2 regions of the Modestobacter lacusdianchii genome follow, and region 2 is predicted to be linked to the other one. Evidence: riboswitches for the same ligand, from Rfam matches in the RefSeq annotation. Region 2 holds a riboswitch; the other holds the start of a gene.
The links. Region 2 has a riboswitch for S-adenosylmethionine ahead of thrC (threonine synthase). Riboswitches for the same ligand answer to the same signal wherever they lie in the genome.
Positions count from the first base shown of each region.

Region 1: another riboswitch for S-adenosylmethionine. It lies ahead of ACJTNH_RS09350 (bifunctional o-acetylhomoserine/o-acetylserine sulfhydrylase); the one in region 2 lies ahead of thrC (threonine synthase).

Region 1 covers NZ_JBJJTJ010000010.1:32,014-47,368, forward strand. Annotated here, with positions in the region: gene ACJTNH_RS09290 (C40 family peptidase) at 1-100, shown strand, start outside; gene ACJTNH_RS09295 (YdeI/OmpD-associated family protein) at 178-759, opposite strand; gene ACJTNH_RS09300 (histidine phosphatase family protein) at 882-1,634, shown strand; gene ACJTNH_RS09305 (NAD(P)H-hydrate dehydratase) at 1,615-2,505, shown strand; gene ACJTNH_RS09310 (hypothetical protein) at 2,591-2,995, shown strand; gene ACJTNH_RS09315 (helix-turn-helix transcriptional regulator) at 3,010-3,207, shown strand; gene ACJTNH_RS09320 (hypothetical protein) at 3,239-3,565, shown strand; gene ACJTNH_RS09325 (gamma carbonic anhydrase family protein) at 3,621-4,151, shown strand; gene ACJTNH_RS09330 (hypothetical protein) at 4,156-4,644, shown strand; gene ACJTNH_RS09335 (sigma factor-like helix-turn-helix DNA-binding protein) at 4,641-5,312, shown strand; gene ACJTNH_RS09340 (fatty acid desaturase family protein) at 5,431-6,537, opposite strand; gene metX (homoserine O-acetyltransferase MetX) at 6,701-7,810, opposite strand; gene ACJTNH_RS09350 (bifunctional o-acetylhomoserine/o-acetylserine sulfhydrylase) at 7,812-9,104, opposite strand; SAM riboswitch class IV at 9,148-9,264, opposite strand; gene ACJTNH_RS09355 (DUF167 domain-containing protein) at 9,311-9,568, shown strand; gene ACJTNH_RS09360 (threonine aldolase family protein) at 9,718-10,779, opposite strand; gene ACJTNH_RS09365 (zinc-binding dehydrogenase) at 10,964-11,992, shown strand; gene ACJTNH_RS09370 (hypothetical protein) at 11,998-12,543, opposite strand; gene ACJTNH_RS09375 (mechanosensitive ion channel family protein) at 12,540-13,469, opposite strand; gene ACJTNH_RS09380 (BCCT family transporter) at 13,682-15,355, shown strand, end outside.
Region 2 covers NZ_JBJJTJ010000009.1:80,558-95,912, forward strand. Annotated here, with positions in the region: gene ACJTNH_RS08785 (alpha/beta fold hydrolase) at 1-1,473, shown strand, start outside; gene ACJTNH_RS08790 (ABC transporter permease) at 1,470-2,369, shown strand; gene ACJTNH_RS08795 (HAD family hydrolase) at 2,451-3,272, opposite strand; SAM riboswitch class I at 3,332-3,460, shown strand; gene thrC (threonine synthase) at 3,473-4,774, shown strand; gene ACJTNH_RS08805 (cold-shock protein) at 4,997-5,197, shown strand; gene groL (chaperonin GroEL) at 5,506-7,137, shown strand; gene ACJTNH_RS08815 (VOC family protein) at 7,382-7,759, opposite strand; gene ACJTNH_RS08820 (DUF72 domain-containing protein) at 7,784-8,620, shown strand; gene ACJTNH_RS08825 (Gfo/Idh/MocA family protein) at 8,578-9,573, opposite strand; gene ACJTNH_RS08830 (DUF4031 domain-containing protein) at 9,605-9,871, shown strand; gene ACJTNH_RS08835 (DUF6458 family protein) at 9,868-10,104, opposite strand; gene ACJTNH_RS08840 (HD domain-containing protein) at 10,232-10,855, opposite strand; gene ACJTNH_RS08845 (phospholipid scramblase-related protein) at 10,940-11,665, shown strand; gene ACJTNH_RS08850 (glucose-6-phosphate dehydrogenase) at 11,902-13,326, opposite strand; gene ACJTNH_RS08855 (DUF7282 domain-containing protein) at 13,467-14,003, shown strand; gene ACJTNH_RS08860 (DUF7282 domain-containing protein) at 14,044-14,583, shown strand; gene ACJTNH_RS08865 (MFS transporter) at 14,659-15,355, shown strand, end outside.

The DNA of each region.
Region 1 (15,355 bases), on a different contig from region 2:
CAACGGCCAGATGGTGCACGCCAGCGTCACCGGCAAGCCGGTCGCGGTGACCAGCGTGGACAAGGGCGGCTACGTCAGCGCCCGCCGCGTCACCGGCTGAGGAAGGCCCCCGCTGTCGGCCTCGCTGCAGGGGCCCGCCGCGAGCTTGCGAGTGGTGGGGGGCAGCGAGGTCCTTCGTCACTCGTGGATGCGGCGGCCCTCGGCGAGGAGCTGGACGGCGGCGGCGATCCGCTTGGCGCGCGTCTGCGGTGAGGCCGCGGTGTGCACCCGCCAGAGGACGGCGTAGCGGTTCGCCCCGTCGAGCTCGGCGAAGGCCTGCTGCGCGGCGGGCTCCGCGGCCAGTGCGGCGGCCAGGTCGTCGGGCACGGTGATCGTGGCCGGGCCGGCGTAGGCGCGGTCCCACCGGCCGTCGGCCTGGGCGGCCTCCACTGCGGCCAGCCCGGCCGGGCGCATCCGGCCGTCGGCGATCAGCCGGCCGACCGAGGTGACGTTCTTCTGCGACCACACGCTCCTGGGGCGCCGTGGCGTGTACCGGACGGTGAACCAGTCGTCGTCCACCCGGTTGGCGCGGCCGTCGATCCAGCCGTGGCACAGTGCGACCTCCACCGCCTCCGCGGCGGTGAGCGACGGGATGCCCGAGGACTTCTTGGCGATCCGCAGGAACAGCCCCGGCGCCCGGTCGTGCTCGGCGGCCAGCCACTCGTCGAACTCCGCCGCGGTGGCGAACGCCCGGGTCTCGAAGGTGCTCTCGTCGGCCACCCGGTCATCGTGCGCAGTCGGCCGGGCGACGTCCAGAGGTCGCGGTTTGGTCGCGGAGGTGGTCGGCTACCGCTGACCGGACGGCGCTCAGCAGGGGCGCTCCACGAGGAGACGGGACGGCGATGGCACAGGCACCCGGGCCGCAGGCGCTCTGGCTGGTGCGACACGGCGAGAGCCTGGGCAACCTGGCCGACGCGCAGGCGCACGAGACCGGCTCGGGGCGGCTGCAGCTCGACGTCCGCGACCCCGACGTCCCGCTGTCGGAGACCGGCGAGCAGCAGGCCGACGCGCTGGGTGCCTGGCTGGCCGGGCTCCCGGCGGACCAGCGGCCGACCACCGTGCTCAGCTCACCGTTCACCCGGGCCCTGGACACCGCCGAGCGGGCGGTGGCGGCGAGTGGGCTGGACCTGACGATCCGGCACGACGAGCGGCTGCGCGAACGCGACTTCGGGGTGTTCGACGGGATGACCCGGACGGGGATCCGCGCGGAGCACCCGGAGGAGGCCGAGCGCCGGGAGCTGCTGGGCAAGTTCTACTACCGGCCGCCGGGTGGGGAGAGCTGGGCCGACGTGGCCCTGCGGGTGCGCAGCCTGCTGGCCACCGAGGCGCTGCGGCACGACGGCGACCGGCTGCTCTGCGTCGCGCACCAGGCGGTGATCATGGTGTTCCGGTACGTGCTCGAGGAGCTCACCGAGCAGCAGCTGCTGGAGATCGACCGCACCGAGCAGGTCGCCAACACCTCGGTCACCCGCTACGAGCTCGCCGAGGGCGGGCGCTTCGCCCTCCTCGGCTTCAACGACGTCCACCACCTGACCGACGACCGGGACGCCGGTGCGCCCGTGACCGAGGAGTCCGATGTCCCGTCCCCGGCCTGACAGCACGCTCGTCACCCCCCAGGTGCTCCGCGGCTGGCGGCTGCCCGAGCCGACCGGCGGCAAGGAGGCCCGCGGCTCGATCCTGGTGGTCGGCGGCAGCACCGAGACGGTCGGCGCGGTGCTGCTGGCCGCAGAGGCGGCGCTGCGGTCGGGCGCGGGGAAGCTGCAGGTCGTCGTCCCCTCGAAGGTCGCCCCGCACGTCTCCATCTCGCTGCCGGAGGCGCTGGTCAGGGGCGTCCCGTCCACCGAGGCCGGCGCGATCAAGGGCGACTCGGCCGAGCTGTTCCTCGACCTCGCGCAGCGCGCCTCGGCGGTGCTGATCGGGCCGGGGATGGCCGACGAGCCGGAGACCCGGGAGCTGGTGGAGCGGCTGCTGCCCGAGCTGGACGGCCCGGTCGCGCTGGACGCGCTCGGGCTGGCCGCGGTCACCGCCGACCCCAGCTGCCTGCGGCACCTGGGGAGCCGGGTGGTGCTCACGCCGAACCCGATGGAGCTGGCCATCGCGTTGCACGTGGAACAGGACGAGGTGGACGACGACCCGGCCGGCGCCGCCCAGCGGCTCGCCGAGCAGGCCCAGGCCACGGTCGGCCTCGGCGGCGCGACCAGCTGGGTCGCCGCGCCCGACGGCCGGCTCTGGGTGGACGAGAGCGGCGGTGCGGGGCTCGGCGTGTCCGGCTCGGGCGACGTGCGCGCCGGCGTGGTGGCCGGGCTGCTGGCCCGCGGCGCCGACCCCGAGCAGGCCGCGGTGTGGGCCGCCCACCTGCACGGCCGGGCGGGCGAGCGGCTGGCCGCCGGCGTGGGCCGGCTGGGCTTCCTGGCCCGGGAGCTGCCGCCGGAGATCCCGCGGGTGATCGCGGAGGTCGACCTCTGACCGGGATGTGAAGGGTGCTTGACAGGGTGGTCGGCGGCTGGTCGACTGCGCATGTCAAGCACGCTTGTCACCCGGGGGGTCGTCCATGGTCACTCGTCACGTCGCCGCCGCGCTCACCGGCCTGCTCGTCGCCGGCGGGATCGGGCTGGTCGCCGGCCTGTTCGAGCCCGACCAGTTCTGGTTGCGCGCCGTCGTCTTCGCCTGCTGCACGGTCGGGCCCGCGTACGGCCTGGGCTGGCTGGTCTTCCTCTCCGGGGTGACCGGGGAGGACCCGCCGGTGCACGTGGAGGAGACGATCGAGCACCAGTGGTGGCAGCGCAGCGCGTCGGCCTCCTTCCTCGACCTGCTGGTCGTCGCCGGCCTGGGGTCGGCTGCCCTGGCGGTCTCCGGTCTGGAGCTGGCGGCCTCCTCGGTGCTCGCGGGGTTGATCCTGTTCGCCTTCGCCGACGTCGCGGTGCGGCTCACCGTGCTGCGCCGCCGCGCCGCCTGACCGCGGGCCCCCGAGTGCGCAACGACCTCGCCGACCGGCGGCAGGCCCGTGGCTGGTCGCAGGGCCGGCTGGCCGACGAACTGGGCGTCTCCCGGCAGACGGTGATCTCGCTGGAGAAGGGGCGGTTCGACCCCAGCCTGCCGCTGGCGTTCCGGATCGCGGCGGTGTTCGGCTGCCGGATCGAGGACGTGTTCGACCCGCACGGTGGGTGACGGCGCGCCCCGCTTCCGCCAGGCTGGGGCGGTGACCGACCCAGAGAGCGGGACGACGGACGGCGTCCGGGCCGCGGACGTGTACCAGGCGACCCTGCAGCCCAAGCCCGGCGGGCGGGTGCTGCGCAGTGCCCGGCTGGCGGCCGCGTTCGTGGCCGAGCTCGCCTGGGGCCTGCTCCCCGGGCCGTCGCTGCACGACGTGGTGGTGACCCGGCGGGCCGACGGTGCCGAGGTGCTGCGGGTCTCCGCCGGCGACCCGGCCGTGCCCGGCGACATGCTGGCGGTGGTCCAGCGGTTGCTGGAGGAGTGCTCGCCGGCCGAGTTCCTCGCCGAGTGGGGCGCCGACGAGCCGGTGTGATCTGCTGCGCACAGCAGCGGGAACCGCCCGCGACCTCGGTGAGGAGAGCAGCAACGTGGCTGACAGCTACATCGGAGCCCTCGACTTCGGTGCCCCGGAGATCGACGAGACGGCGTTCGTCGCCCCGACCGCCGTCGTCGTCGGCAAGGTGACCATGGGCCCGCGCGCCAGCATCTGGTACGGCGCGATCGCCCGTGCCGACGCCGAGGTGATCGAGATCGGCGCGGACTCCAACGTGCAGGACGGCTCCACCCTGCACAGCGACCCGGGCTCCCCGCTGGTCATCGGCCGCGGCGTGACCGTCGGCCACAACGTGGTGCTGCACGGCGCCCGGGTGGACGACGACGTGCTGGTCGGCATGGGCAGCACCGTGCTCAACGGCGCGCACATCGGCTCCGGGTCGATCGTGGCCGCCGGCGCGGTGGTCATGCAGGGGGCGGAGATCCCGCCGAACTCGCTGGTCGCCGGGGTGCCGGCCAAGGTCCGCCGGGAGACCACCGAGGACGACCGCGCCGCGATCGTCGCCAACGCGAAGAGCTACACCGACCGGCTCGACCAGCACCGCGCCGTCCGCCGGGTGCAGTGACCCGGTGAGCGCCGACGAGCTGCGCCGCCGGGTCGACTGGACGGTGCAGGACCCGCCGCCCGGCGTGCGGGCCGGTCGCGCGCTGAGCTCGGTGCTGCACGCGGTCTCCACCGTGGTCACCCTGGGCGCGGACGCCGCGCTCGGCACCCGCCGGGTCGGCTGGTCGCTGCCGGCCGACCCGGCGGCGTACCTGGACCTCGGCGTCGTCCGGCTGCGCTGGCCGGCCGGGGCGACCGCCGAGCCGGTGCAGGCGACCCAGGAGGGCGTCTGGGCGACCCCGGAGGGGCGGCCGGCCCGCCGGCTGCCGGTGGAGGGCTGGCGGGTGGTGGCGGCCGTCCCGGACACGGGGTCGGCCCGGTCCCGGCACCCGGAGGCGGAGTGGCAGCTCACGCTCACCGACGGGACGACGACCGGGTCGCTGAGCGGCGCCTGGCTGGCCCTGGCCTGGATCGGGCACCTGGCCGGCTGGCCGGACCCGGCACCCACCGCGTGAGCGCGGGCGACGACGCGGCGTTCCGGGCGTTCGTCGCGGCGCAGGGCACGGGGCTGCTGCGCACCGCGCACCTGCTGACCGGCGACCCGGCGCAGGCGCACGACCTCCTGCTGAGCGCCCTGGACGCCACCCGGCGGCCGTGGGCCGGGCCGGAGCGGGCGGCCCGGGTGGCGCGCCGGGCGCTGCTGGCCGAGCACCTGAGCTGGCGGCGCCGGCTCGACCTGGGCGAGGTGCTGGCCGACAGCCCGCTGCTGTCCGGGACGGCCGGCCTCCCCGGTCTCGCCGCGGCGGCGCCGGACCGGCGCTCGCCGACCGCCGCCGCCCTGGCGCGGTTGCCGCCGCTGACCCGCACGGTGCTGGTGCTCCGCCACGGCGAGGGGCTGTCGGCGGAGGAGGTGGCCGCCGAGCTGGCCCGCCCGGTCGAGGACGTCGTCGCGGCGGCCGATCGTGGCCTGGCCCGCTACGCCGCGCAGACCGACGGTGGGGACGCCGAGGGGCGGTTGCGGCACGACCTCGCCGTGCAGGCCGCCGAGGTCACCGCCGCCCCGGCCGGCCTCCCCGACCAGGTCCTGGCCCGGGCCCGCGGCCGGCGCCGGCACCGCGCCGGCCTGCTGGCCGCGCTGGCCTTCATGGCCGCCGTCGTCCTGCTCGTCGCGCTGACCGTCTGAGGCCTCCGGCACGACGAGGGCCCGGTCACCTCCCTGTGGAGGTGACCGGGCCCTGGTCGGCCCCGCTGCTGGGTCCCGCCGCGAGCGTGCCAGTGGTGGGGGGGCAGCGGGGCCTTCCTCAGTTGCGGATCGACGCCGTCAGCGGGCAGACGAACGGGTCGCGCTCGCCCAGGCCCACCCGGTTCAGGTACCGGACGACGATCCGGTACGACCCCACCAGCGACGTCTCGGTGTAGCTGATCCCGTGCTTGGCGCAGTGCTCGCGCACCATCGGCTGCACCTTCTTCAGGTTCGGCCTGGGCATGCTCGGGAAGAGGTGGTGCTCGATCTGGTAGTTCAGGCCGCCCATCATGAAGTCGGTGACCCGGCCGCCGCGGATGTTGCGGGACATGAGCACCTGGCGGCGCAGGAAGTCGACCTTGGCGTTCTTGGGCACGATCGGCATGCCCTTGTGGTTGGGCGCGAACGACCCGCCCAGCAGCAGGCCGAACACCGACTGCTGCACGACGATGAACGCCACGGCCAGCAGCGGCGGCATGATCAGGAAGACCGCGACGACGAACAGCGTGAGCCGGGCGGCGATGATCGCGATCTCCAGCCGGCGGTGCGGCATCGTCTTGTCGCGGATCAGGGTGGCCAGGCTGTTGGCGTGCAGGGCCGCGCCCTCGAAGCACAGCAGCGGGAAGAACGCCCACCCCTGGTGCCGGGTCCACCAGCCGCGCAGGCCGGTCATCCGGGTCTCGGCGTCGTCCGGGGTGAAGGCCAGCACGGCCGACTCGATGTCGGGGTCCTTGCCCATCTGGTTGGGCGCGTTGTGGTGCTTGTTGTGCTTCTGCATCCACCAGCCGTAGCCGATCCCGGCGAAGCCGCAGGAGAGCACCCGGGCGTTCCACTCGTTGGCCCGGTGCGACCCGAAGGCCTGCCGGTGCGCGGTGTCGTGGCCCAGGAAGCCGAACTGGGTGCAGATGAGGGAGAACACGACGGCCAGGCCCAGCTGCCACCACGAGTCGCCCAGCGCCACGATCGCGACCCAGACGCCGGCGAAGGCGGCGACGGTCAGCGCGATCGAGACGACGTAGTACGGGCGGCGGCGGTTCAGCAGCCCGGCGTCCTTGACCTGCTGGGAGAGCTCGGCGTACACGCTGACCTGGCGGTCACGGGGTCGCTCGGGGCGGGGGGCCCGGGCGGGGGGAGGCGTGGAGCCCTCCAGGATGGATGCGGACATCTGCTCTCTCTGGCTGGGTCCCGGGGCTGCTCCGGGGTGGCCGGGGGTACCGGCGACGACGGGGGGCCGCGCTACCTCTGGATGGAGCACCGCGTGCGGCCGACGGTAGGCGACGCATGCCGTCACTGCCACGCGGGTGCTCCCCAGCGGGCGGCGTGGCGGGTCAGCCGGCCAGCAGCTCGCGGACCAGCGCCCCCACCGCGGCGGTCTCCAGCAGGAACCCGTCGTGGCCGTAGGGCGAGCCGATCACCTGCAGCGGGACGCCGAGCCCGTCGGCGACCTGCTGCTGCTGGGCCAGCGGGTACAGCCGGTCGGAGTCGACGCCGGCCACCACCGCGCGGGCGGTGACCCGGGCCAGCGCCGCCGCGACGCCACCCCGGCCGCGGCCGACGTCCCAGGTGTTCATCGCCTCGGTGAGCAGCACGTAGCTGCCGGCGTCGAACCGGGCGGCCAGCTTGGTGGCGTGGTGCTCCAGGTAGGAGGCGACGGCGAACCGGCCGTCGTCCTGCACCCGGGCGCCGAAGCGGGCCTCCAGCTCGCCGGCGCTGCGGTAGCTGAGGTGCGCGATCCGCCGGGCGACGCCCAGCCCGGCCACCGGCCCGGCGCCGGGCAGGTAGTCGCCGCCGGCCCAGGCCGGGTCGCTGCGCACCGCGGCCTGCTGGGTGGTCTGGGTGCCGATCTGGTCGGCGCCGGCGACGGCAGCCGAGGCGAGGAAGAACAGCCGTTCGACCCGCTCGGGCCGGGACACCGCCCACTCCAGCGCCCGCATGCCGCCCATCGAGCCGCCGAGCACCGCCCGCCACCGGCCGATGCCCAGCGCGTCGGCGAGCGCCGCCTCCACCGCCACCTGGTCACCGATGGTCAGCTCGGGGAACCGCGAGCCCCACGGGGCGCCGTCCGGGGCGGTCGAGGAGGGGCCGGTCGTGCCCTGGCAGCCGCCGAGCACGTTGGCGCAGACGACGAACAGCTCACCGGTGTCCAGCGGCGCGCCCGGGCCGACCAGCGACGGCCACCAGCCGGGGGTGGGGTGGCCCGGCCCGGCGTCGCCCACCACGTGGCTGTCGCCGGTCAGCGCGTGCTCGACCAGCACCGCGTTGCCGCCGTCCGGGGCGAGGGTGCCCCAGGTCTCGAAGGCGACCCGGACGGCGGGCAGCTCGCCGCCGCGGTCGAGCCGGACCGGTCCGTCCAGGTCGAGGAACCGGCGCCGTCCCGGCGGGTCGCCCTCGCGCCAACCGCCGGTCCGGGAGCCGGCGCGCGCCGGCTCCCGGAGCACGTCAGGCGCCCTTCGCGGCCCGGAACCCGACCTCGAGGTCGGCGAGGATGTCGTCGATCCCCTCCAGCCCCACCGCCAGCCGCACCAGGCCCGGCGTGACGCCGGTGGTGGCCTGCTCCTCGGGGGTCAGCTGCGAGTGGGTGGTGGACGCCGGGTGGATGACCAGGCTGCGCACGTCGCCGATGTTGGCCACGTGGCTGTGCAGCTCGAGTGCCTCCACGAACCGCTTGCCGGCCTCGATGCCGCCGCTGATGTCGAAGGCCAGCACGGCGCCGGCCCCGCGCGGGGCGTACTTCTGCTGCGCGGAGTGCCAGGGGGAGGAGGGCAGCCCGGCGTAGTGCACCGACTCCACCTCGTCCCGGGCCTCCAGCCACTCGGCGACCCGCTGGGCGTTGGCCACGTGCCGCTCCATCCGCAGCGACAGCGTCTCGATGCCCTGCACCACCAGCCAGGCGTTGAACGGCGAGATCGACGGTCCGAGGTCGCGCAGCAGCTGCACCCGGGCCTTGAGCGCGTACGCCGGTGCGCCGAGGTCGGCGTAGACGACGCCGTGGTAGCTCGGGTCGGGCTCGGTGAAGCCGGGGAACTTGCCGCCGGTCCAGGCGAAGTTGCCCGAGTCGACGATGATCCCGGCGATCGCGGTGCCGTGGCCGCCCAGGTACTTGGTGGCGGAGTGGACGACGACGTCCGCGCCGTGCTCGATCGGCCGGATGAGGAACGGCGTCGCGACGGTGTTGTCCACGATCAGCGGGACGCCGTTGCGGTGCGCCACCTCCGACACCGCGGAGATGTCCAGGACGTCGCCCTTCGGGTTGCCGATCGTCTCGGCGTAGAAGGCCTTGGTGTTCTCCTGCACCAGCGACTGCCAGTTCTCCGGGTCGTCGGGGTCCTCGACGAAGGAGACGGTGATGCCCATCTTCGGCAGCGAGTGGTGCAGCAGGTTGTACGTGCCGCCGTACAGCGAGGCGGAGGCGACCACGTGGCTGCCGGCCTCGGCGACGTTCAGGATCGCCAGGGTCTCCGCGGCCTGCCCGCTGGCCACCGCCAGGGCGGCGACGCCGCCCTCCAGCGAGGCGACGCGCTGCTCGAGCGCGTCCTGCGTCGGGTTCATGATCCGGGTGTAGATGTTGCCCATCTCGGCGAGGGCGAACAGGTCCGCGGCGTGCTGGCTGTCGCGGAACTGGTAGCTGGTCGTCGCGTAGATCGGCAGCGCGCGGGCGCCGGTGGTCGGGTCGGGGGCCGCGCCGGCGTGGATCTGCCGGGTCTCGAAGCTCCAGCCGCTGGGTTCGGTCATGCGCCTACCTCCTGGGATCGCCGGAGCACCCACGGCGCGGAGGGCTCCGTCCTTGCCGGACGGCGGTCGCCGCCCAGCCAGCTCTTCCCCTGGGAGCACCTCGGACGGAGTCGAGGTTGCCGGGCAGCAAGCCAGGTGCTTGTCGCTGCCTCTCGTGAGCCGGGTCGATCCTAGGACGACGCCCCGGGCCGCGCACACTGCCCTGCGTGCGGGTGGCGATCAGGGTGCGGCCGGGGGCGAGCCGGACGGCGGTGGGCGGCGAGCACGACGGCGCGCTCGTCGTCCGGGTGACCGCCCGCGCCGTCGACGGCCGGGCCACCGAGGCGGCGCTCGCCGCGGTCGCCGCGGCGTTCGGCGTCCGCCGGTCCGCGGTCACGCTGGTCACCGGCGCGACGTCCCGCAGCAAGCTGGTCGAGGTCGACGGCGGCACCGATGCGGCGCTGCGCTCCTTGCGGAGCGCCTGACCGGCGTGCTCCCATGCCGGCCCTGACCCAGTCTGTCGCTCGTCCGCCGGCGGTGGGCCGCAGCAGTGTGCAGCGGTGGCGGGCCCTGGCCGCAGGAGTCGCCACGGACGTACATCGTCGGGTCGAGCCTGGCGGGCCCACCGCCGAGGTCAGCCGGCCAGGGCGGCGATCGCGGCGCGGGCGTCGGCGACCGGCAGGGCCATCGTGGCGTCGCCGATCGGCAGCTCGACCCGGACGACGCCCGGGTCGGCGGTGGGCATCGCCCGCTCCCAGGTCCACAGACCCCGGTCGGCGGCGAGCGTGCGCACGGCGACACCGAATGCCTCCGGGGTGGTGCGCAGCAGCAGGTGCAGCATCGGCGTCTGCGGCGGGTCGGGCAGCACGGTGACCCCGGGCAGGTCGCGGACGGCGTCGGCGATCTCCCGCGCCCGCGCCAGGTAGCTCGGCATCAGCGGCAGCCGCCGGCGCAGGCAGCTCAGCGCCGAGGCAGCCCCCGGCCACATGCCGAACAGCGTGCCGCCCAGCCGGCGCCGCCACTCCCGCACCTCGGCCACGACGTCGTCCGGACCGGCCAGGCAGCAACCGGCCAGCGCGCCGATGCCCTTGTAGAAGCTGACGTAGGTGGTGTCGAACAGTGCCGCGACGTCGGCCGGTGGCCGGTCGTAGCCGGCGGCGGCCTCCCACAGCCGGGCGCCGTCGAGGTGGGCGGCCGCGCCGCGCTCCCGGGCCCAGGTCACCTGGGCGACCAGGTCGTCCCACGGCGGGAGCTGCCCGCCCAGGTCGCGCTGGGGCAGCTCCACGACCAGGGCGGCGGGCTGCTCGGCCACGTCGTCCAGGTCGGTGCGGGCCAGCAGCCGGTCGCGGGCGCCGGCCGGGCGGCCGATGAGGCCCTGCAGCCGCTCCAGCGGGCGGCCCTCGTGCACGTCGAGGTGGCTCTGCGGGTGGAAGACGACGGTGCGGCGCCCGCGCCGGTCGGCGTGCACCCGGAGCGCGGACTGCTGGGCCATGATCCCGCTCGGCAGGTACACCGCGGCGGGCTGGCCGAGCAGCTCGGCGACCTCGCCCTCCAGTTCGGCCACCACCCCGCCGTCCCCGTACCGGTCGACCGCGGTGTCGGTGGGGATCGTGGCCAGCAGGTCGGCGGCGGTCTGCGGCCCGTGCCCGGCCAGGGCCCGATCGCAGGACTGACGGAGTGCGGTGAGGTCGTCCACCCGTCCACCCTCCCCCAACGCCCCCTCCCACGACCGCCCCCACGGGCTTTCTGGCGAGAAGGCCCGCTTCCGCCACGGGCTTACTCGCCAGAGAGCCCGCTTCCGCCACGGGCCTTCTCGCCAGAGAGCCCGCGCCGAGCGGGGGCGGTGGGCCGGGGCGGGGGTGGGCGGGCAGGCTGTCGGGGTGCGCGCGCTGGTGTTCGAGGAGTTCGGTGGTCCGCTGACGGTCCGGGCGGTGCCCGAGCCCACCCCGGCCCCGGACGGCGTCGTCGTCCGGGTCGGTGCCAGCGGGATCTGCCGCAGCGACTGGCACGGCTGGTCCGGCCACGACCCGGACGTCGTGCTGCCGCACGTGCCCGGCCACGAGCTGGCCGGCACGGTGGCCGCAGTGGGGAGCCGGGTGCGCAACTGGTCGGTGGGCGACCGGGTCACCGTGCCGTTCGTCTGCGCCTGCGGGCACTGCGGGCCGTGCCGGGAGGGCGCCGGGCAGGTGTGCCTCAACCAGACCCAGCCCGGGTTCACCCACTGGGGGTCGCTGGCCGAGCTCGTCGCCCTGGACGCCGCCGACGTCAACCTGGTCGCGCTGCCGGAGGGCATGTCCTTCGCCACCGCGGCCAGCCTGGGCTGCCGGTTCGCCACCGCCTACCGGGCCGTCACCGGGGTGGGGCAGGTGCGGCCGGGGGAGTGGGTCGCCGTGCACGGCTGCGGCGGGGTGGGGCTCTCCGCCGTCCAGGTCGCGGTCGCCGCCGGGGCGCGGGTGGTCGCCGTCGACGTCACCCCGGGTGCGCTCGAGCTGGCCGCCGCGTCCGGGGCCGAGCACGTGGTGGACGGCGCGGGCGACGTCCCGGCGGAGGTCGCCGAGCTGACCGGCGGCGGGGCGCACGTCTCGCTGGACGCCCTCGGTGCGGCGGTGACCTGCCTGAACTCGATCCGCAGCCTGCGCCGCCGCGGCCGGCACGTGCAGGTGGGCCTGCTGCCGCCGTCCCTCGGCCGCCCGGAGATCCCGATGGAGCTGGTGATCGCCGGGGAGCTGGCCCTGCTGGGCAGCCACGGGATGGCCGCCGCCGACTACCCGGCGATGCTCTCGCTGATCGCCGCCGGGCGGCTGCGCCCCGAGCTGCTGGTCACCCGCGAGCTCGGGCTGGACGACGCCGGCGCGGCGCTGGCCGCCGTGGGCCGGGAGCCGGGCATCGCGGTCGTCACCTCGTTCTGAGCCGCTCAGCCGGTCGGGGTGGCCGTCGTCCCGTCGTCGGTGCCGCCGGTCGGCTCGGACTCCGTCGTGTCGTCCTCGGTGGGCTGGCTGGTCGTGGCCGGCGCGCGGGTCGTCGTCTGGGCCGGGGTGCTGGTCTGCGCGGGCGTGCGGCTGGTGGTCCGCGTCGGGGTGGGCACCGGCTCCTCGTCCTCGCCGTCGTCCTGCGGCACCGGGGAGCTCGGCGCCGTCGGGGTGCTCGTCGGCGTCGGGGTCGTCGTGGTGCGGGCGTCGCTGGGCAGCAGCGAGTTCGGCACCTCGATCGTCCGGCCGTCCGACGTGGTGACCGTCGACGTGCCGCCGTCCGGGCGGGGCAGCAGCAGGTTCAGCACGAACAGCACCACGAACAGGCCGCCGATCACCAGCGTCGACGTGCGCGCCCGGCCGATCCGGGCCGGCACGTGGCGGTGCCAGACCGAGGTGCGGCGGGTGGCCGGCGCGGCGGTGGCGGCCGGCTGCTCGGCGGTCTGCTGCGGCAGCACCGTGGTGGGCTGCTCGTCCGAGGGCGTGGTCATGCGGCACCTCCGCTGCGGGCGCGGTCCTCGGCCAGCGCCTCGTCCTGGACGCTCACGCCGTCGGTCGCGTTGGTGGCACGCAGGGACACGCCCTCGCGGGACAGCGCCAGCGCCACCCGGGCCCGCAGGTCACGGCCGACGTCGAACTGCTTGCCCGGCAGGGTGCGGGCCACGACGCGCAGGTTCACCTCGTCCAGCGAGAGGCTCTCCACGCCCATCACGGTGGGCTCGTCGAGCAGCAGCTTGTGCAGCCGGGGCGAGTCGTAGGCCTGCTTGCCGACCTCGCGCAGCACCTCCTGCACGCGGGTGACGTCCGCGGTGGAGGGCACCGGCACGTCGACCACGGCCCGGGCCCAGTCGCGGGAGAGGTTGGTCACCTTGACGATCTGCCCGTTCGGCACGATCACCACCTCGCCGTCCACCGAGCGCACCCGGGTGATCCGCAACGTGACGTCCTCGACCGTCCCGGACGCCGGCTCCATCCCGCCGACCACCTGGATGGCGACCACGTCACCGAACCCGTACTGCCGCTCGGTGATCAGGAAGAAGCCGGCCAGCACGTCGCCGACCACCCGCTGCGCGCCGAAGCCCAGCCCGACACCGAGCACGGTGGCCGGGGCGACCAGGCCGGTGACCGGGAGGCCCAGCCGGTCGAGGACGAAGATGACCGCGACCGACCAGATCAGCACGATCGCCGCCCAGGTCAGCACCTGGGTCAGCGAGTGCCGGTGCTTGGCCGCCTCGGAGCGCACCAGGGCGTCGGAACCGGTCGCCGCGGCGTCGATCCGGTCGGTGATCCGGTTGCCGGCCCAGCTCACCAGGCGGGCCAGCAGGACGGCGCCCAGGACGATCAGCAGCGCGTCCAGGAAGGGGCCGCGGAGCCAGTAGAGGGTGTCGGTGACCGGGCCTGCTGCGAGCACGTTCATCGCCGTCCAGTGTGGACTGCCGGCGCTTCCGGTGGGTGCCCGGGGGGCTCCGGAACGCAACCCCTCGAGACGCGATCGTGATCACCCTGGTTTGCGCTGTGCGTCCCCCAGGGCGCACGGTGTCCTGTGGAGACGGCGCCCCCAGTCACGGGGCCGCCGTCCGACCTGTGCGCCGACCCGATTGGAGGGGCGCCCACCAGGCGCCACACCACGTGACCACGACACCCACCGATCCACCCGGCCAGCCGCCGCGCGGCGTCACCAGCGCAGCCGCGACGCCCGACCAGCCCGATGCGCCCGCCCAGACGATCGACGACGTCCTCGACCCCGAGGTGCCCAGCGACCTGCACCCGGCGATCGCCCAGCCGCCGGCGCACGAGGAGGAGCGCCGGCCGCAGCTGGACAAGACGGTCTTCGGCGTCGCCGCGGTCGTCTCGCTGGCCTTCCTCGCCTGGGGGTTCATCAGCCCCACCGGCCTGGGCACCGCCAGCGCCGACGCGCTCGGCTGGATCGAGGGCAACCTCGGCTGGTTCTTCGTGCTGCTCGCCTCGGCCGTGGTCGTCTTCGTGCTCTGGCTGGCCGCCAGCGCCTACGGCCGCATCCCGCTGGGCGGCGACGGCGAACGGCCGGAGTTCAAGACGATCAGCTGGATCGCGATGATGTTCAGCGCCGGCATGGGCATCGGCCTGATGTTCTTCGGCGTCTCCGAGCCGCTGTCGCACTTCGTCTCCCCGCCGCCGGGCACCGTCGAGGGTGAGACCAACGCGGCCGTCACCACCGCGATGGCCACCACGCTCTTCCACTGGACGCTGCACCCGTGGGCGCTCTACGCCCTGGTCGGCCTGGCCGTCGCGTACGGCACCTACCGCCGCGGCCGCGGCCAGCTGCTCTCCTCCGCGTTCACCTCGCTGTTCGGCCGCGGGGTCGCCGAGGGCCCGGCCGGCAAGGTGATCGACGTCCTGGCGATCTTCGCCACGCTGTTCGGCACCGCCGCCTCCCTCGGGCTCGGCGCGCTGCAGATCGGCAGCGGGCTGGAGATCCTGGGCTGGCTCGGTGAGGTGGGCAACGCGGTCACCGTCGGCATCATCGCCGTGCTGACCGCCGCGTTCGTCGCCTCGGCGTTCTCCGGCATCGCCCGGGGCATCCAGTGGCTGTCCAACATCAACGTCGTCCTGGCGTTCGTGCTGGCGCTGTTCGTCTTCGTCGTCGGCCCGACCGTGCTGATGCTCAACCTGGTGCCGACCGCCCTGGGTTCCTACCTCGCCGACCTCCCGGAGATGGCCGCCCGGACCAACGCCTCCGGTGGCGACCCGATGGCCGAGTGGCTGTCGGGCTGGACGGTCTTCTACTGGGCCTGGTGGATCTCCTGGACGCCGTTCGTCGGCGTCTTCCTCGCCCGGATCAGCCGCGGCCGCACCATCCGGGAGTTCATCGCCGGCGTGCTGCTGGTGCCCAGCGTCGTGACGCTGTTCTGGTTCGCTGTCTTCGGCGGTGCCGGGATCGGCGCCCAGCGGTCCGGGGAGGACATCGCCGGGCAGTCGACGCCCGAGGGCCAGCTGTTCGACCTGCTCCAGGGGCTGCCCTGGGCCACGGTCACCAGCGTGCTGGTGATGCTGCTGGTGGGCATCTTCTTCGTCACCGGTGCGGACTCCGCCTCGATCATGATGGCGTCGCTGTCCGAGCGGGGCACCCGCGAGCCGACCTCGAAGATGGTCGTCTTCTGGGGCCTGCTGACCGGTGGCGTGGCCGCCGTGATGCTGCTCGTCGGCGGGGACGAGGCACTCCAGGGCCTGCGGAACCTGACGATCATCGGCGCCCTGCCGTTCGCGGTGGTGATGATCGGCCTGGCGATCGCACTCACCAAGGACCTGCGCTCGGACCCGATG
Region 2 (15,355 bases):
GGCGCGGTGTCGGCGGCGCTGGGCGGCAGCACGCTGGAGATCCCCGGCCAGTTCGCCGCCTTCGACAGCGCCGAGCTCACCGAGGCCGTCGACGTGGTCGGCGCGCCCACCGTCACGCTCTCGGTCGCCGCGCCGGCCGGGACGGCGACGATGTTCGCCAAGCTCTACGACGTCGCCCCCGACGGCACGATGACGCTGCCCAGCGGCCTGGTCGCGCCGCTCGCGCTGACCGGCCTGTCCGCGGAGCCGACCGAGGTGCCGGTGACCCTGCCCGCGATCGTGCACCGGTTCGAGGTCGGTCACACCATGCGCGTGCTGGTCTCCTCCACCGACCAGGCCTACGCCCTGCCCACGGCGTCGGCGGTGTCGACCGTGGGGCCGGCGGAGGGGACGACGCTCGCCGTCCCGCAGGTCGACGGCGAGGTGCAGGCGACCGCCGGGTCGGGCCGGTGGTGGGTGCTGCTCGGCGTGCTGGCAGCCCTGGGGCTGCTGGGCTGGCTGGCGACGGTGCTGCTCGGCCGGCGCCGGCGCCGACGGGTGTCGGAGTCCTCACCCGACGGCGAGGACGTGCCGCTGCGGTTCGAGGGGGTCACCAAGGCCTACTCCGACGGCTTCGTCGCCGTCCGGGACCTGTCCTTCGAGGTGCGCCGCGGCCAGGTGCTCGGCCTGCTCGGGCCCAACGGAGCGGGCAAGACGACCTCCCTGCGGATGCTGATGGGCCTGATCCGGCCGACCGAAGGCCGGATCGAGGTGTTCGGTCACGCCGCCGGTCCGGGCGCTCCGGTGCTGTCCCGGCTCGGCTCGTTCGTCGAGGGGACCGGGCTGCAGCCGCACCTGTCCGGCCGGGACAACCTGACCCTCTACTGGGCGGCCACCGGCCGGCCGCTGGCCGATGCGCACATGGACGAGGCGATCGAGGTCGCCGGCCTGGGCGCGGCGCTGGACAAGCGGGTGCGCAGCTACAGCCAGGGCATGCGCCAGCGGGTGGCGATCGCCCAGGCGATGCTCGGCCTGCCCGACCTGCTGGTGCTCGACGAGCCGACCAACGGGCTGGACCCGCCGCAGATCCACGCCATGCGCGACGTGCTGCGCTCCTACGCGGCGACCGGCCGCACGGTGATCGTCTCCAGCCACCTGCTCAGCGAGATCGAGCAGACCTGCAGCCACGTCGTCGTCATGGCCAAGGGTCAGAAGATCGTGCAGGGCACGGTGGAGGAGATCGTCGGCACCGGGGGAGCGGTGCTCGTCGGCCTCGCCGACCCGGCCGACACCGACCGGGCGGTCGCCGTGCTCACCGGGCTGCCCGGCGTCGGCGAGGTCGAGCGGACGGCCGAGGGCCTGGTCGCCGACCTCGGGACGACCGGCCGGGCCGCCGCGGTGGCCGCACTGGTCGAGGCCGGCATCGGGGTCGACCAGCTCACCCCGCGCCGCCGGCTCGAGGACGCGTTCCTGTCACTGGTGGGGGAGTCATGAGCCACGCGACCGACGAGCCGGCCGTGGTGGCCACCACGGCCGGAACCGGGACGGGGGCGGCGGCCGGGTACCGGCCGGAGCGGACGCTGCGGCTGGGGGTCGAGCTGCGCCGCCAGTTCAAGCGCCGCCGGACCATCGGGGTCTTCGCGCTGATGGCGGCCCTGCCGCTGGTCCTGATCGGTGCGCTGCAGCTCGGCGGCACCGAGGAGGCGTCGGAGAACACCCGGGTCAACCTGGTCGACGTCGCCTCGGCCAGCGGGCTGAACCTCACCCTGTTCACGCTGTTCGCCACCACCGGCTTCTTCCTGGTGGTCGTCTTCGCGCTCTTCTTCGGCGACACAGTGGCCAGCGAGGCGTCCTGGGGGTCGCTGCGCTACGCACTGGCCACCCCGGTGCCGCGCGCCCGGCTGCTGCGGCAGAAGTGGCTGGCCGCACTGCTGCTGTCGGTGGGCGCGATGGTGCTGCTGGTCGCCGTCTCGGTGGTCGCCGGCGGCATCGCCTTCGGCTTCGGCGACGTGCAGACCCCGGTCGGCCTGGCGCTGGACCAGGGGACGGCGCTGGTGCGGCTGGCCGGGATGGTCGGCTACCTCGCCGTCCACCTGCTGGTGGTGGGCACGCTGGCGTTCTGGCTGTCCACCGTCACCGACGCGCCGCTGGCCGCGGTCGGCGGGGCGGTGTTCACCACCGTCGTGTTCGCCGTGCTGGAGCAGGTCGAGCAGCTGGGCGGGGTCCGCGACTGGTTCCCCACCGCGTTCAACTACGCCTGGACCGACCTGCTGCAGACGCCGGTCGACTCCGGTGACCTGTTCCGCGGCGTGGTCCAGGGGCTGGTCTACTCCGCCGTCTTCACCGCCCTCGCCGTCCGGCACTTCGCCCGCAAGGACGTCACCAGCTGAGGAAGGACCCCGCTGCCCCCCGGACCTCGCGAGCTCGGCCCGGGACCCCGCAGCGGGGCCGACCACGTGGGAGCCGCGGGTTCACAGGCTGCTGAGCACCGCCTGGGCCCAGCCCTCGCCCATCGGGGCGTCGGTGACGGTGGCGTTCGGGACGGCGGCGACCCGGTCGGCCATCCCGGCCACCGCGGCGCCGTTGGCGGTGACCCACAGCCGGCCGACCGCGGGCGCCATCTCCAGGTCGCTGACGCTGTCGCCGACGGCCACCGCGTCCTCGGGGCCCAACCCGCGGCGGGCGAGGTCCCAGCGGATCGCCTCGCCCTTGGAGATCCCGCGCGGCATCAGGTGGTAGACGTGCGGCGGCAGCGCGTCGGCGTGCAGCGTCATCCGCGGGGTGGCCGGCACCGCGCCGTTGTCGTTCATGGTCAGCCAGCCCCAGCCGCGCTCGGCCAGCCAGGCGTCGACCGCGGCGGCGTCCACCCGGCCGCGCAGCAGCGCGTCGGCGGAGTGGGTGGCGTGCCAGGGCTCGTGCCACTCGATCCGGCCCGGGTGGGCGGCGATCAGCTCCGCCACCACGCCGAGCTCGGCCATGACGTCCATCGGCGTCCGGCCGGCGTACTGCGCGGGCAGGTCGCCGGTCAGCAGGTGGGTCTCCCGGCCGCCGGCCCAGCTGACCAGCGAGCCGAGCTCGGCGATCGCGCCGTCGGCGGCGAAGATGCGGCCGGCCTCCAGCAGCTGGGCGTGGGTGCGGCCGCTGACCAGCACCAACGGCACGCCGGCCCGGTGCAGCTCCAGGAGCGCGGCGGCGGGGGAGGCGGTCGGCACGCGGTCGGCGGTGTGCCAGAAGGAACCGCGCGGGCCGACCATCGTGCCGTCGAGGTCGGTGTAGACGATGCGGGTGGCCACGGGCCCATCCTGTCGGTGCCGGGCGGGCCGGGGTGCTCCGGGTAGAGTCGGTGACGTTCCACTCATCCAGAGGGGCAGAGGGACACGGCCCGATGAAGCCCCGGCAACCGCCGTCTGTGCGCATGCGCAGCGGGAGGTGCCAATTCCGTCCTGCGCGGCTCGACGGCCCGACGCGGGGAAGATGAGGAGGTAGTCGTCGAATGACCCTGACCGCTCCCGGTTCCGCCCAGGCAGACGTGCACGCCGGTGGCCCCGTGCCGCCCAACCCGGCCAAGGGCCTGGTCTGTCGCAACTGTGGCGCCACCTTCGGCCTGATCGCCGAGCACGCCTGCGCCGAGTGCTTCGGCCCGCTCGAGGTCGACTACGACAAGGACCTCCTGCGGGCGGTCACCCGCCAGCAGATCGAGGCCGGCCCGCAGAACATCTGGCGGTACGTGGCCCTGCTGCCGGTGGGCCACGACCCCGCCGACCGGGTCACCCTCGACCCGGGCATGACGCCGCTGGTGCGGGCCGACCGGCTCGCCGCCGAGCTGGGCCTCACCGGCGGGCTGTGGGTCAAGGACGACTCGGCCAACCCCACGCACTCGTTCAAGGACCGGGTGGTGAGCCTGGCCGCGACCGCGGCGAAGACCTTCGGCTACGCCAAGATCGCCTGCGCCTCCACCGGCAACCTGGCCAACTCGGTCGCCGCGCACGCCGCCCGGATGGGGCTGCCCTCGTTCGTGTTCGTGCCCAGCGACCTGGAGCCGGGCAAGATCACCCAGTCCGCGGTCTACGGGCAGGCGCTGGTCGCCGTCGACGGCAACTACGACGACGTCAACCGGCTGACCAGCGAGCTCGCCGAGACCGACGAGTTCGAGGACACCGCGTTCGTCAACCAGAACGTCCGGCCCTACTACGCCGAGGGCTCGAAGACGATGGGCTACGAGATCGCCGAGCAGCTGGGCTGGCGCATCCCGGCCCAGGTGGTCATCCCGATGGCCTCGGGCTCGCTGCTGACCAAGGTCGACAAGGCCTGGCGCGAGCTGGTCGCCGCCGGCATCGTCGAGGACACCGAGTGGAGGGTCTTCGGCGCCCAGTCGGCCGGTTGCGACCCGATCGCCACCGCGTTCGACAACGGCTGGGACGTCGTCAAGCCGGTCAAGCCCACCGGCATCGCCAAGTCGCTGAACATCGGCAACCCCGCCGACGGGCCCTACGCCCTGGACGCCATCCGGCGCACCGGTGGCTCGGTCGGCCGGGTCGGGGACGACGAGATCGTCGCCGGCATCCGCGACCTGGCCCGCACCACCGGGGTGTTCGCCGAGACCGCCGGCGGCGTGACCACCGCGGTGCTGCGGCAGCTGGTGGAGAAGGGGCTGCTGGACACGGCGAAGGAGACCGTCGTCCTGAACACCGGTGAGGGGCTCAAGACCCTGGACCCGCTGCTCCCGGTGGTCGGCCCCTCGCACCACGTCCAGCCGTCGCTGAGGTCGCTCCGCGAGGCCGGCCTCATCGCCTAGGCCCCGTCCGGAGGTCGCCCCGAGCGTGCGAGGGGTGAGGGGGACGGGGTCCCTTAACACACCAGCGGGTGACCCGCGCGCGGGCCAGTGACCAAGAACACCCCGTTCCTGTACCGTTCCGCGCGGTTTCAGTTCCACGTTCGTGATCGGCGGGCGGAAGGGCGAGACCCGACCTCCCGGATGCAGGGGGGTCGTCCGCACGCACCGAACGTGGGAGCACACGTGGCACAGGGCACCGTGAAGTGGTTCAACGCCGAGAAGGGCTTCGGCTTCATCGCCGTGGACGGCGGCCAGGACGTCTTCGTCCACTACTCGGCCATCCAGATGGACGGGTACAAGAGCCTCGACGAGGGCCAGCGGGTCAGCTTCGAGGTCGTCCAGGGCGAGAAGGGGCCGCAGGCGGACGCCGTCCGCAGCGCCTGACCGGCGGCACCACCGCCGCCCTCACCGGCGGCGCAGCGAGGCCCGGTCCCCCTCGGGGGCCGGGCCTCGTCGTGTTCCGCGACCGGGCCTGCTGCCTGCGGGAACAGCCGGAGCCGACCCCCCGTTCTTGCACTCGCACAGGCCGAGTGCCAGACTCCTTCTTGGCACTCACGCCTGTCGAGTGCCAACCAGGTCGGAACGGTGAGGTACCGGGACGTGGGCCGCAGGAGCGTCCACGCCACCAGTGCCGTCCGTCGCGGGCGCCGGAGCCGGCCGTGCAGCGATCCACGCTCGGAGGACATCACCACATGGCCAAGATGATCGCGTTCAACGAAGAGGCGCGCCGCGGCCTCGAGCGAGGGATGAACACCCTCGCCGACGCCGTCAAGGTGACCCTCGGCCCCCGTGGCCGGAACGTCGTGCTGGAGAAGAAGTGGGGCGCCCCCACCATCACCAACGACGGTGTCTCCATCGCCAAGGAGATCGAGCTCGAGGACCCCTGGGAGAAGATCGGGGCCGAGCTCGTCAAGGAGGTCGCCAAGAAGACCGACGACGTCGCGGGTGACGGCACCACCACCGCCACCGTGCTGGCCCAGGCCCTCGTCCGCGAGGGGCTGCGCAACGTCGCCGCCGGCGCCAACCCGATGGCCCTGAAGAAGGGCATCGAGAAGGCCGTCGCCTCGGTCTCCGAGTACCTCCTGACCACCGCCAAGGACGTCGAGACCAAGGAGCAGATCGCGGCCACCGCCTCGATCTCCGCCGCGGACCCGGCCATCGGCGAGCTCATCGCCGAGGCGATGGACAAGGTCGGCAAGGAAGGCGTCATCACCGTCGAGGAGAGCAACACCTTCGGGCTCGAGCTCGAGCTCACCGAGGGCATGCGCTTCGACAAGGGCCACCTGTCGGCCTACTTCGTCACCGACACCGACCGCATGGAGACCGTGCTCGACGACCCGTACATCCTGGTCGTCAACAGCAAGATCTCCTCGGTCAAGGACCTGCTCCCGCTGCTGGAGAAGGTCATGCAGTCGGGCAAGCCGCTGGCCATCATCGCCGAGGACGTCGAGGGCGAGGCCCTCGCGACCCTGGTGGTCAACAAGATCCGTGGCACCTTCAAGTCGGTCGCCGTCAAGGCCCCCGGCTTCGGTGACCGCCGCAAGGCCATGCTCGCCGACATCGCCATCCTCACCGGTGGTCAGGTCATCAGCGAGGAGGTCGGCCTCAAGCTGGAGAACGCCGACCTGTCCCTGCTGGGCCGGGCGCGCAAGTTCGTCACCACCAAGGACGAGACGACCATCATCGAGGGCGCCGGTGACGCCGACCAGATCCAGGGTCGCGTCAACCAGATCCGTGCCGAGATCGAGAAGTCGGACTCCGACTACGACCGCGAGAAGCTGCAGGAGCGCCTGGCCAAGCTGGCCGGTGGCGTCGCCGTCATCAAGGCCGGTGCCGCGACCGAGGTCGAGCTCAAGGAGCGCAAGCACCGCATCGAGGACGCGGTGCGCAACGCCAAGGCCGCCGTCGAGGAGGGCATCGTCGCCGGTGGTGGCGTCGCCCTGGCGCAGGCCACCGCCGTCGCCTTCGAGAAGCTCGACCTCGAGGGTGACGAGGCCACCGGTGCCGCCATCGTGCGCGTCGCGCTCGAGGCCCCGCTGAAGCAGATCGCCGTCAACGCCGGCCTCGAGGGCGGCGTCGTGGCGGAGAAGGTCCGCAACTCCGAGACCGGGCACGGCCTCAACGCCGCCACCGGCGAGTACGTGGACCTGGTCGCGGCCGGCATCATCGACCCGGCCAAGGTCACCCGCTCGGCGCTGCAGAACGCCGCCTCCATCGCGGCGCTCTTCCTCACCACCGAGGCCGTCATCGCCGACAAGCCGGAGAAGAACGCCCCGGCCATGGCCGGTGCCGGCGACGGTGGCATGGGCGGCATGGACTTCTGACGAAGGACCACGTCGCCCCCCACGACGCGCTCCGCGCGCCGCGGGTCCCTGCGACGTAGCCGCACCAGCACTGCCCGGCAGGGGCGGTCCCGCTTCCGCGGGGCCGCCCCTGTCGGCGTCCGTGGCTGGGTCCGACTCCAGCCGGCCGCGACACGTCGGTGATCACCTCGGGCTGACGGGGGTCACCGGCCGGGTGAGACGCCGCTCAGCCCGTGGTGATCACGTCGGGTGCTGGCTGGGTCGCTCATGACCCGTCGGGGGCGAAGCAGCAGAACTCGTTGCCCTCGGGGTCGGCGAGCACGTCCCAGCTGATCGAGCCGGTGGCGTGATCGGCGTCGTCCCGGGCGCGCACCACGGTGGCGCCGAGGGCGAGCAGCGCGGCGGTGTCGCCCACGACGTCGTGGTGCACCCGGTTCTTGACCGTCTTCGGCTCCGGCACCGGGTTGACCCAGATCCGTGGCCCGGCGCCGGCCGGGTCGACGATCAGCACCGGGCCGGCGAGGTCCGCACCGGGCGGGGCGTGCCGGGTGTATCCCATCGCGGCGCACCACCAGTCGGCCAGCGCCTGGTGGTCGACGGCGTCCAGGCACAGGTCCAGGAACCGGGCGGGGGAGTCGGTCATGGCCGAGCAGGGTAGGCGGCTCCGGTGACGGTGGTCATCGGGACGTCGGGCTGGCAGTACCGCGACTGGCGCGGCCGCTTCTACCCGCCGGTGCTGCCGCAGCGGCTGTGGCTGGAGCACCACGCCGAGCACTTCGCCACCGTGGAGAGCAACAACGCCTTCTACCGGCTGCCCGAGCGCCAGACCTTCGAGCGCTGGCGTGAGCGCACCCCGCCGGACTACCGGTGGGCGGTGAAGGCCTCCCGGTTCCTCACCCACCTCAAGCGGCTGCGCGACCCGGCCGAGCCGGTGGCCCGGCTGATGGAGCGGGTCGTCGGGCTGGGCGACCGGCTGGACGTCGTCCTGCTGCAGCTGCCACCCACGCTGCAGGCCGACGTCGACCTGCTCAACGAGTGCCTGGGCCAGTTCCCGGCCGGTACCCGGGTGGCCGTGGAGCCGCGGCACGTGAGCTGGTGGACCGACGAGGTGCGCGCGCTGCTGGAGCGGTACCAGGCGGCGTTGTGCTGGGCCGACCGCGGCGAGCAGCCGGTCGCGCCGCTGTGGCGCACGGCCGAGTGGGGGTACCTGCGGCTGCACACCGGCCGCGACGGCTGGGACTACCGCCCCGAGACCCTGCAGCTGTGGGCGCAGCGGCTGCAGGAGACCTACGGCGACGACGACGTGCTGGTCTACCTCAACAACGACCCGGGCGGTGCGGCCACCCGGGACGCGGTCACCCTCGCCGACGCCGTCCGGGCCGCCGGCGGCACGCACACCCGGGTGCCGACGATGGCGCAGGCCAGCGGCGCGGCCTGGCCGCCCAAGCCGCCCCCGCGGAGTCAGAGGACGGCGGGGTCCTCGGCGAAGGCGACGCCCAGCTGACCGGCGGCCTGCTCCAGCACCGCCTGCACGGCGAGGGTGTCGGCCAGCGGCATCACGGCGCTCTCGGTGCGGCCGGCGCGCAGGCACTCGGTGACCTCGATCAGCTCGTGCGAGTAACCGCCGCCCAGCTGCGGGAGGGTGATCTCCTCAGCGTTCGCCCCGGCGCGGTGCAGCACGATCGTCTGCGGGTGGTGGAAGCGGGGGAGGACGTCGATCCAGCCCGCCGTCCCGAACACCCGTGCCTGGCCGGGCAGGGCGTTGCGCAGCGAGGTCATCAGCGTCGCCGAGCGACCGTCGGCGTACCCGAGCAGCAACGACGCCTCGGCGTCGACGCCGGTCTCGAACCGCGAGCCGGTGGCGGTGACGGTGTCCGGGTCGCCGAGCAGCATCTGGGCGAAGGAGACGACGTAGACGCCCAGGTCGAGCAGCGCGCCGCCGCCGAGCTCACGCGCGAACAGCCGGTCGGTGGGGTCGAACTCGCGCTGCACGCCCAGGTCGGCCTGCACCGAGCGCACCTCCCCGATGGCGCCGTCGGCGACCAGCTCCCGCAGCCGGACGACGGCCGGCTGGAAGCGGGTCCACATCGCCTCCATGACGAAGACGTCGGCGGCCCGGCTGCGCTCGACGACCTCTCGGGCCCCGGCGACGGTGGCGGTGAACGCCTTCTCCACCAGCAGCGCCTTGCCCGCCTCGATGGTGGCGAGCGCGACGGCGTGGTGCTGCGGGTGCGGGGTGGCGACGTACAGCACGTCGACGTCCGGGTCGGCGAGGACCTCGGCGTAGGAGCCGTGCGCCCGGTCGATGCCGTGCCGGCCGGCGAAGTCCCGGGCGCGGTCCAGCGAGCGGGAGGCGACCGCGACCGCCCGCGCCCCGTCGACGACGGCGAAGTCCTCGACCACCTTCTCCGCGATGCGGCCCGGCCCGACGACTCCCCAGCGGATCTCCTCAGTCACGCCCTGACCGTAGCCGGGGCAGACTGTCGGGGTGGCACTGCTGATCGACACCCCGGTGTGGCCCTGGCGGGGGCGGCGGTGGTCGCACCTGGTCAGCGACACCGGCTACGACGAGCTGCACGCCTTCGTCCAGCAGCACCTCGACATCCCGCGCCGGGCGTTCCAGGGCGACCACTACGACGTCCCGGAGGAGCTGTACGCCCGGGCGGTCGCCGCCGGCGCCGAGCCGGTGGGCAGCCGGGAGCTGCTCCAGCGGCTGATGGCCGCCGGGCTGCGCCGCAAGAAGGCCCGGGCCTAGTAGGACTCCTCCGTGGTGGAGCGGCGGACCGGGCCGCCCTCGTACCCGTCGGTGCGCACCACGCGGCGGCGGCGCGGTGCCCAGACCGCCAGTTCGACGAGGACGCCCAGCGCGCCGACGGCCATCAGGATCCAGCCGACGACGTCGAGGTCGACGCCGCTGACCTGGGCGCTCACCGCGAAGGTGAGGATGGCGCCGAGAGCGAGCAGGAAGATGCCGGTACCGAGGCGCACGAGGAACTCCTCCGTCAGGCGACCGGTCCCGGACGGGAGCCGCCGGGTCGGCGGCGGGTCGCCGGGCCACCCTGGACCAGGGGCGCGCCCGGCGCGACCCGATGATCACCCGATCGGGTGGACCGGGTCAGCTGCGGGCGCGCAGCAGGGTGAGCTCGGCGGTCAGGTTGGCCCGGGCCGGCTCGGTCCACCGCTCGGCCGCGGCCGGTACCCGGAACAGCTGCGGCAGGGCCAGTAGCTGCTCCAGCACCGCGATCCGCCCGGCGGTGAAGTCGGCGTCGGAGAGGTGGCCGTACTCCGCGCGCACCGCGGAGGCGTAGCCGGCGTAGGCCGCGGGCGGGCTGGCCAGCACGGCCAGGTCGGCGTCGCAGAGCACGGCCCCGTTCGGGTCGTCGTCCGCCGGGTCGTGGCCGGCGGTGAGCAGCACCAGGCGCTCCACCTCGGCGACCGTGGCGTCGGGGACCAGCCCGAGCAGCCCGATCCGGGCGCGGGCCGCGCTGACCTCCTCGTTGTCGCTGCGCTCCGGGTCGTAGGCGACGTCGTGGTACCAGGCGGCCAGCCGGACGGCGGTGGGGTCGGTCGCGTGCCCGGCCAGCTGGTCGACGATGCCGAGGACGGCGGCCAGGTGGGCCAGGTCGTGGTAGCTGCGGTGCGGCTCGGACCAGGCGCCCACCAGCGCGGCCCACTCGGTGCGCGAGGTCTCGGAGTCCCCGGCCAGCGCCGTCCAGTCCTCGAAGCCGACGCCGCTCATGGGCGCGAGTCTGGCACGGCTGGGCGAACGGGCATGGCTGGCGAACGGGCATGGCTGGCGAACGGGCATGGCTACCGTCGGCGCGTGACGCAGCCACCCCCGCCGCCGCCCGGCTGGTACCCCGACCCGGCCGGGGGCGGCGGCGTCCGCTGGTGGGACGGCCGGGACTGGACGGCGCACGTGCAGCCGCCCCAGCCGCACGGCGGGCCGCGGTCGGTGCTGCTCGAGCAGCCTGTGCTCGTGGTCGAGCAGCGGGCGAAGCTGGTCGAGCTGACCAACGAGTACGCGGTGTCCGACGGGAACGGCCAGCAGCTGGGCGCCGTCGTCCAGATCGGGCAGAGCGCGCTGCGCAAGGCCTTCCGGTTCGTCTCCCGGTACGACCAGTTCCTCACCCACCGGCTGGAGGTGCGCGACCCGACCGGCGTGGTGGTGGTGCTGACCCGGCCGGCGAAGCTGGTGCGCTCCCGGGTCCTGGTGACCGGGCCCGACGGCCGCCCGGTGGGGGAGATCGTGCAGGCCACCGTGCTCGGCCGGATCCGCTTCGACCTCGTGGCTGGGGGTCAGCTGGTGGGTGCGGTCCAGGCGGAGAACTGGCGGGCCTGGGACTTCGCGATCACCGACGCGGGCGGGGTCGAGGTCGCCCGGATCACCAAGCGGTGGGAAGGCCTGGCCCGGACGCTGTTCACCACCGCGGACCGGTACGTCGTCCAGGTGCACCGGCGGCTGGAGGAGCCGCTGGCCGGCCTGGTGCTGGCGGCCGCGCTGACCGTGGACACCGCGCTCAAGCAGGACCGGCGCGGCCTCGACTGAGGCCCCCGCCATGTGTGTCGGGCCGACCCTCGCGGGTACGGTGAACGACGTCCGGGCCGGGCGACCTGTGTCCCCGGGCTCCACTAGATAACTGCCGCTGGGGAACACCGCCCCGACTCCGGTCGGGGGCCTGGAGCCCCAGATGTGCAAACCGCCGCGAGGCGACCAGCGCTCGGTCCGGACCCACTCCGCAGAACGGCCCCTCTCCTGGTCGGAGAGGGGCCGTTGCGCGCTTCTCAGTCCTCCGTCTGGCCGAGCAGCCAGCCGTGCTCGCCGGCCAGCTCGTTGGCCGCCGCCGGGCCCCAGGACCCGGGCTCGTAGGGCTGCACCTCGGGCCGGTCGTCGAGCACCGGCTGCAGCGCCCGCCAGGTCTGGGCCAGGCCCTCGCTGGTGGTGAACAGCGACCGGTCACCGACCAGCACGTCGTGGATCAGCGACACGTAGGGCGGCAGCGGCTCACCGCCGGGGATCTTCGACAGGTCCAGCGACACCCGGGCCGGGGCCATCGCCAGGTCGGGGCCGGGGCGCTTGGCCATCACGTCGATGTCGACCGCGCCGGCGCCGGCCAGCGACAGGGAGACCACGTTGCCGTTCGCCGGCACCCCGTTCACCGGGCCCTTCGGCCGGTGCAGCACCAGGCTGACCCGCTGCTGCTTGGCCGCCATCCGCTTGCCGGTGCGCAGCAGGAAGGGGACGCCCCGCCAGCGGCCGGAGTCGATGAACAGCCGGGCGGCGACGAAGGTGTCGGTCTGGCTGTCGTCGGGCACGCCGTCCAGCTCGCGGTAGCCGTCGAACTGGCCCAGCACGACGTCCTCGGGGGCCAGCGGGCGGAAGTTCTTCAGCACCGACTCGCGGGCGGAGAGGATGTCGTCGGCGGAGAAGCTGACCGGCGGCTCCATGGCGACCTCGGCGGCCACCTGGAACAAGTGGGTGACCAGCATGTCCAGGGTGGCGCCGGTGGCGTCGTAGAAGTCGGCACGGTCGGCGACGTCGAGGTCCTCGGGGACGTCGATCTGCACCTGGGCCACGTGCTCGCGGCTCCAGATGTGCTCGAACAGCCCGTTGGCGAAGCGCAGCACGTGCAGGTCCTGGGTGCCCTCCTTGCCCAGGAAGTGGTCGATCCGGAAGACCTGCTCCTCGTCGAACACCGAGTGCACGACGCCGTCGAGCTCGCGGAAGCCGTCGGGGGAGTCGCCGAAGGGCTTCTCGTAGACCACCCGCGAGCCCTCGGCCAGCCCGTGGGCGCCCAGCGCCTCGGTGTAGCCGGTGAAGGCCTTGGGCGGCAGCGACAGGTAGTGCACCAGCTGGGCGTCCTCGCCGACCTCGGCGCGGGCCTTCCCGACGACGTCCAGCAGCTGGCCGGGGTCGTCGGCGGTGAAGCCGCCGCCGGCGAAGCGCAGCCGGGTGCGGAACTCGTCCCACGGCCCGTCGTCGGGCGCGGGCCCGAACTCCTCCAGCGCGCCGCGCACGTGCTCGACGAACTCCTCGTCGGTGCGCTCGCCGCGGCCGCTGCCGATGAGCCGCCACTCGTCGGGCAGCAGGCCCTGCTGGGCCAGCTGGAAGAAGGCCGGCAGCACCATCCGCCGGGCCAGGTCACCGGTCGCGCCGTACAGCACGAACACGGTGGGGGTCAGGTCGTTCGTCGTCCCGGTGTCGGACACGGGGCTCCTCTCGATGGGCGCCGCGGGGCGCCGTCCAGTGGTTCGTGTGTCCCCAGCGGTTGGTCCCCACGCCGGTGAGGTGGACGACCCGTGGAGCTCGTGTGGTGTGGAACCGCGGACACCCGGGCAGCAGTCCCGGTGTGACCCGACACCATCGTGCCCTGCCCGCCGTCGCGATCGCAGCCGCGGTCGCGCTCTCCTCCGCCTGCGGGTCCGGGGACGGCGCCTCCGTCGCCGGCGACGAGCTGTCGCCGTCCTCACCGGCCACGGCCGGGGCCACGACGGTGGCGCCGGACGGGGAGGCCGGCAGCGGACAGCAGGCCGAACTCGAGTTCGAGGACCAGGCCGGCGACGGCAGCACCGTGGTCGTGGGCACCGTCTCGGCGCCGGAAGGGGGCTTCGTCGTGCTCACCGCCGACGGCGCCGACGACGCCGTCCTCGGCTGGTCCGAGGTCCAGGTCGGCACGTCGGCCGACGTCGAGGTGACCCTCGACCCGCCGCTGGACGCCGACACCGACCTGGTCGCGACGCTGTACGCCGACACCGACGGCGACGGGTCCTTCGACCCCGAGGCCGACGAGGTGGTGCCCGCGCCGATCGACGGCGGGGACACCGACGACGACGTCTCCGAGCTCTCCGACCCGGTGCAGGACGACGCCCGGTACAGCCTCGGCTGACCGTGGTTCCGCACCGGGGGATCCGGGGCATGGGCAGACCGTGACCCGTCTGCGCGCCGCCGTCCTCCTCGCCCCCGCCACCGTCCTCGTGCTCTCCGCCTGTGGCGGGGGCGACGAGGACGGCGACCCGGCCCCGGCCGTGGGGACCACCTTCGCCAGTGACTCGGCGGCCGCCTCGTCGGCGACCGCGACCGGCAGCGCGGCGGCCACCGGCGAGGTCGCCGACGTCGCGTTCGAGGACCAGTCCGGCGCCGGTGACTCCGCCGTCGTGGCCCGCGTCGTCCTGCCGGTGGCCGGTTTCGTGGTGATCACGGCCGACGACGGGGACGACGGGACCGACGACCTGCTGGTGGGCACCGTCGCGCTGCCGGCCGGGGAGTCCACCGACGTCCAGGTGCCGCTGTCCCCGGTGCTGACCGAGGACACCGACCTGGAGGCCACCCTCTACGGCGACACCGACGACAGCGGCACCTTCGACCCGGCGATCGACCAGCAGGTGCCCGACTCCGACGACGAGGGCGATGACGACGGAGATGACGACGGCGACGTCTCGGAGGACGCCGACTACGACGTGCGCTGATCCCCTCGGGATGCCGGAGGTGAGCCGGCTCACTACGGTGAGCCGGACGCCGCGGCACCGACGGAGGGCAGCCCCATGGCCGGCACCACAGAACAGGTCACCGGGACGACCGAGCGACACCGACTGCCGATCCGGACGCTGGTCTCGGCCAGCATCGGCAACGCGGTCGAGTGGTTCGACTGGACGGTCTACGCGACGTTCGTCGTCTACTTCTCCACCCAGTTCTTCCCCAGCGACAACGAGGCGCTGGCGCTGATCGGCGCGACGTCGACCTACGCGCTGGCGTTCTTCTTCCGGCCGCTGGGCGGCTGGCTGCTCGGCCGGTTCGCCGACCTGCGCGGCCGCAAGGCCGGCATGCTGCTGACCATCCTGCTGATGGCCGGCGGCTCGCTGGTCATCGCGGTCCTGCCCACCTACGAGGCGGTGGGCTGGCTGGCGCCGATCCTGCTGCTGCTGGCCCGCATCGCCCAGGGCATGTCGCTGGGTGGTGAGGTCTCCAACGCCTCGGCCTACCTCGCCGAGATCGCCCCGCCGGCCCGGCGCGGCCGGTACTCGGCGTTCTTCTACATCTCCACCGGCACCGCCCTGCTGGCCGCCTCGCTGCTGGGCGTGCTGCTGACCAACGTGCTCGACGACGACCAACTGAGCTCGTACGGCTGGCGGATCGCCTTCGCCATCGGCGGGCTGCTGGGCTTCGTCGGGCTGTGGCTGCGCCGCTCGCTGTCGGAGACCGACCAGTTCGAGGAGAACGCGGCCAAGGCCCGGGCGGTGA